Regions from separate parts of the Colwellia sp. BRX9-1 genome, predicted to be linked through region 2. Evidence: predicted binding sites of a transcription regulator. Region 2 holds the regulator's gene; the other holds the start of a gene.
The links. Region 2 encodes FNR, which switches genes on or off when oxygen is low (the NO sensors DNR and NnrR bind a similar motif). Its sites were predicted from a motif close to TTGATCTAGATCAA; they were not measured.

Region 1 (2,425 bases), on a different contig from region 2:
ATAATGGCCAACACATTCAGTACATTTATCCACGTCAATTTCATAAATCATGCTACCCAATGCAATGGCCTCATTAGGACATTCTAGATCACACATATCACAGTTAATACATGCATCTTCTATAATCAGTGCCATGGCCCTATTACGCTACTTGATTTTGTGTAAACGGTTGGCGTGTTGTGCCACCTTCATTAAGGTAGCGCATAATAATACCAAAAGTTAAATCGTGCTCAGTTACTAACGAAATTGATACTTTATGACCGGACCCTTTTGCGTCAATAATAACTTCACCTTTGGCGTTCTCCATATGAGATAAAACAAAAGATGTATTACCTAGCGGTGTCATTAACTCTAAACGGTCACCGACTAGAAATTTATTTTTTACTTCTATTTCTACTAAACCTGTTATTTCGTTGCGGCCTAATATTTCACCAACAAATTGCTGAGTATCACTTTTTGAATAACCGTAATCAGAATTTTGTGTGTCACTATGGCGGTGACGTTTTAAGAAACCTTGGGTATAACCTCGGTGAGCAAGATGTTCTAAATCGGTATTTAAATTTTGATTAAAAGGTTTATTACTTAAAGCATCAGAAATAGCTTGGCCATAAATTTGTGCTGTTCGAGCACAGTAATAAAATGATTTAGTTCGACCTTCAATTTTTAATGAATGCACGCCTATTTTTATTAAACGTTCTACATGTTCAACGGCACGTAAATCCTTTGAATTCATTATATAAGTACCGTGCTCATCTTCAAATGCTGGCATATATTCACCGGGTCGACCTTGCTCTTGCAATAAAATAATATCCTCAATTGGTTGTTGCTCTGGAATAATGATTTTAGCTGAATCAGGGATAAATAGTTCTGGTTTTACTTTAGTGTCTGGCTGTACCGCTATTATATCACCGGTTTCGTTTTCTTTTGCTTGGTGGCTATCATATTTCCAACGACAAGCATTTGTACATGTTCCTTGATTTGGGTCGCGTTTATTAATGTAACCAGACAACAAGCAACGACCAGAATATGCCATGCATAAAGCACCATGAACAAAAACTTCTAATTCCATTTCAGGGCATCGAAAACGAATCTCTTCAATTTCATCAAGCGATAATTCACGTGATAAAATAACGCGCTCAACACCTTGTTGATACCAAAACTTTACGGTTGCCCAATTAACCGCATTAGCTTGCACAGATAGATGAATTGGCATATCAGGGAATTTTTCCCGTACCATCATGATAAGGCCGGGATCAGACATGATCAGGGCATCGGGCTGCATTGCTATAACGGGCGTAATATCTTTAATAAACGTTGTTAATTTACTGTTATGTGCAGCAATATTATTGACTAAGTAAAACTTTTTACCTAGGGAATGAGCTTCATTAATACCAATTTTAAGATTCTCTAAATTGAATTCATTATTTCTCACCCGTAAAGAGTAACGGGGTTGCCCTGCGTACACAGCATCAGCTCCGTAAGCAAAAGCATAACGCATATTTTTTAAGGTTCCAGCAGGCGATAATAATTCAGGTTTTAGCATAATGAACAACATAGATGATTTATATTAGCTGTATTATAAAAACATCGTTTGTCATAGGTAAACAGCTTATCAGGCGGTTCTTTGATGAAAATCATATTAAGTGATTAAAAACTAGAATTTTAAATATTTGAGCATTTGTCTAATAAAGATACAGTATTGAAAAATTTACTAATATTTGACCTAAAATAATAATATAAGCAAAAAACTGTGCTACTTTTTAATGTAATACAATTGATAATTGACAAATGATAATAATAATTAAGGTGAGACTATGGGAACTGAAAATGCCCTTTATACAATTTTAGTAGAAAAAATTAAACAAGATGCGCTTGTACTTCCAACCTTGCCAGAAGTAGCACTGAAAGTGCGCCAAGCGGCGGATGATCCAAACATTAACTTAAAACAAATGAGTGATATTATCGGTCATGACCCTGCTTTATCTTTGGGTATGTTGAAAGTAGCGAATAGCGTTATTTTAGGACGTTCTGTTAAAGTTGAAACAGTCAACCAGGCTGTAACTCGCATTGGTTTGCGCCAAATCAAAAGTATCGCAACAGCGATGGCGTTAGAGCAAGTATTTGTTTCAAAAAATGAAATAGTTTCAATGTATTTGAAAAAGTCATGGAAAAAAACCGTCGATGTAGCCGCAGTTGCCATCAGTTTAATGACTTTTTATATCCAAGACCATAAACACACATCATTAACGTTAGACACCTTAACATTGGCGGCACTGGTTCATAATATAGGTGTTTTACCCATTTTAACTGAAGCTGAAAATCATCCTGATGTTTTCGCTAACCCGACTTTTTTACAGCAAGCTATTGCTAAGTTAGCTGCGGATATTGGTGGAGAAGTGACTAAAGCGTGGGGATTCTCAGATGA
Region 2 (2,425 bases):
TTAACATCTGCTATATCACCGCAACAAAAAGGCAGCGATAAATTTAAGCTGGTCGGTGCATATAATGTTGGCCGAATTTTTTCTTATAGCTTAATTGGGGCAATCGTTGGATTTAGTAGTTCTATTGCAATAAAGAATATTGGCGTTCCATTAGGTTTTTTACGGTTATTTGCAGCGGTATTTTTAATTTTATTAGGCTTGTATTTAGGCCAATGGTTAATGTGGCTATCAAAAGTTGAAAAAATGGGTAAGTTCCTTTGGCGCTATCTATCCCCGTTAAGTAAAAGGTTTATTCCCATTAATAATGCTAAACAAGCGCTAGCATTAGGAGCAGTCTGGGGATGGTTACCTTGTGGTTTAGTCTACTCAACATTAACTTGGTCCTTAGCCAGTGGAAGTGCCCTCAGTGGCGCCCTAATTATGACCAGTTTTGGTTTAGGTACTTTACCAGCCTTGTTAAGTCTTTCACTTGGCTCTTTTGGTATAAAGTCGTTGGTAACAAACACGAAATTCAAGAAAATAATGGCGCTAATGATAATTTCATACGGAATATACAGTTTAATGTTTGCATATAAGCAATTGTTTTAATATGATCGATAAATTAGGGATAACTCATTTAGGTTAATATGTATAAAAAGCCATGTTCTACATCTCAACATATTCATTGTCAAAACTGTAGTATCAGCGAGCTGTGTTTACCTTTCTCTTTAAATGATAAAGAACTCGATACACTAGACAGCATTATTGACCGTAAACGCCCTATTCATAAAGGCGAACAAATTTTCCAAGATGGCGACAAAATGCAAGCTTTATACGCTATTCGCTCTGGAACATTCAAAACATTTACGGTTAATGAACAAGGTGAAGAACAAATTACCGGTTTTCATTTAGCGGGTGATTTATTAGGTTTTGATGCTATTGCTGAGTCAGAGCATCCTAGTTTTGCAAAAGCCTTAGAAACATCTATGGTCTGTGAGATACCTTACAATACTTTAGATTCATTATCGAATACGATGCCTAAGTTGAAAAAACAAATTCTTCGCATGATGAGTTCCGAAATCCGCTCAGATCAAGAAATGTTAACGCTACTTAACCGCAAAAATGCTGAACAACGCTTAGCAACTTTTATTTCAACCTTAGCCAGTCGCTATCATGCACGGGGTATGTCACTAACAGATTTTCGCCTAACGATGACGCGAAGTGACATTGGTAATTATATTGGTTTAACGGTTGAAACCATCAGTAGATTATTAAATCGTTTTCAAAAAAATGAATTAATCACAGTTGATGGAAAACTCATCACAATACTTAATATGGATAAACTTAACGAGTGTGCTTCACTGTAGTTTATCGCTTTTTTAAATAATTATAGATAAATGCTTAACATTAAAGATGTTAAGCATTTTTTTTATTGAAATATTATGATTTAAAGCAAATAATATCTATTAATTATGGTCTATTATTAATATTATTTAATAACTAGGGAGTAAATATTATGGATAAGTATAAAAAAATATTAGCCGTTATTGATCCAACCACTGAAAATCAAAAAGCGTTGAAACGTGCGATTGAATTAGCACGACATAGTGGCGGACAGATCACTGCATTTTTAACCATTTATGATTTATCTTATGAAATGACCACCATGCTTTCTGGCGACGAGCGAGAAGCAATGCGTCAATCGGTTATTAATGATCGTAAACTATGGTTAGACGAAAAGATTTCAGAAACTGATCACCAAGACATAACCATAGATACCTGTATTATTTGGCATAATCGCCCATTTGAAAAGATCATAAAAAAAGTACTGGCTGAAAACTTCGATATTGTCATCAAAGGCACCCATCAACATGACAAGCTAAAGTCGGTTATTTTTACGCCAACAGATTGGCATATATTAAGGAAATGTCCCTGCCCAGTATTACTGGTTAAAGACCATAGCTGGCCAAGCAATGGTAATTTACTTACCGCACTCAATATCGGTAGCGATGATGATGAGCACAAAGCGCTTAATAATAAGTTAACCCAAGAATCAATAGTGTTTTCTTCACTGATTAAAGCCAATGTTCATTTGGTGAATTCTTATCCAGGTACGCCAGTAAATATTGCCATTGAAATTCCAGAGTTTAACGCCTCTGAATATAACGACACTATGTTTAATCATCACAAAAGTGCGATGAAAGACCATGCTAATAGCTTTAATATTCCGCTTAAAAATACCCATGTTAAAGAAGGTTTACCTGAAGATGTTATTCAAAGTATTTCTAAGCACGTTGATGCTGAATTAGTTGTGTTAGGTACTATTGGTCGAACGGGGATTTCAGCGGCACTTATTGGTAATACTGCAGAGCATGTCATTGACCGCCTTAACTGTGATGTCTTAGCGATAAAACCTGATGGTTACCTCTCGCCATTAGCTTAATAT

Region 1: yegQ (tRNA 5-hydroxyuridine modification protein YegQ) is a predicted target of FNR. The motif match lies at 1,625-1,638, and genes of this name have one in related genera.

The regions. Positions count from the first base shown of each region.
Region 1 covers NZ_JACGVM010000004.1:24,640-27,064, reverse strand. Annotated here, with positions in the region: gene H4J76_RS05730 (YfhL family 4Fe-4S dicluster ferredoxin) at 1-135, opposite strand, end outside; gene yegQ (tRNA 5-hydroxyuridine modification protein YegQ) at 143-1,543, opposite strand; gene H4J76_RS05720 (HDOD domain-containing protein) at 1,815-2,425, shown strand, end outside.
Region 2 covers NZ_JACGVM010000006.1:186,994-189,418, reverse strand. Annotated here, with positions in the region: gene H4J76_RS08385 (sulfite exporter TauE/SafE family protein) at 1-588, shown strand, start outside; gene fnr (fumarate/nitrate reduction transcriptional regulator Fnr) at 627-1,346, shown strand; gene uspE (universal stress protein UspE) at 1,496-2,422, shown strand.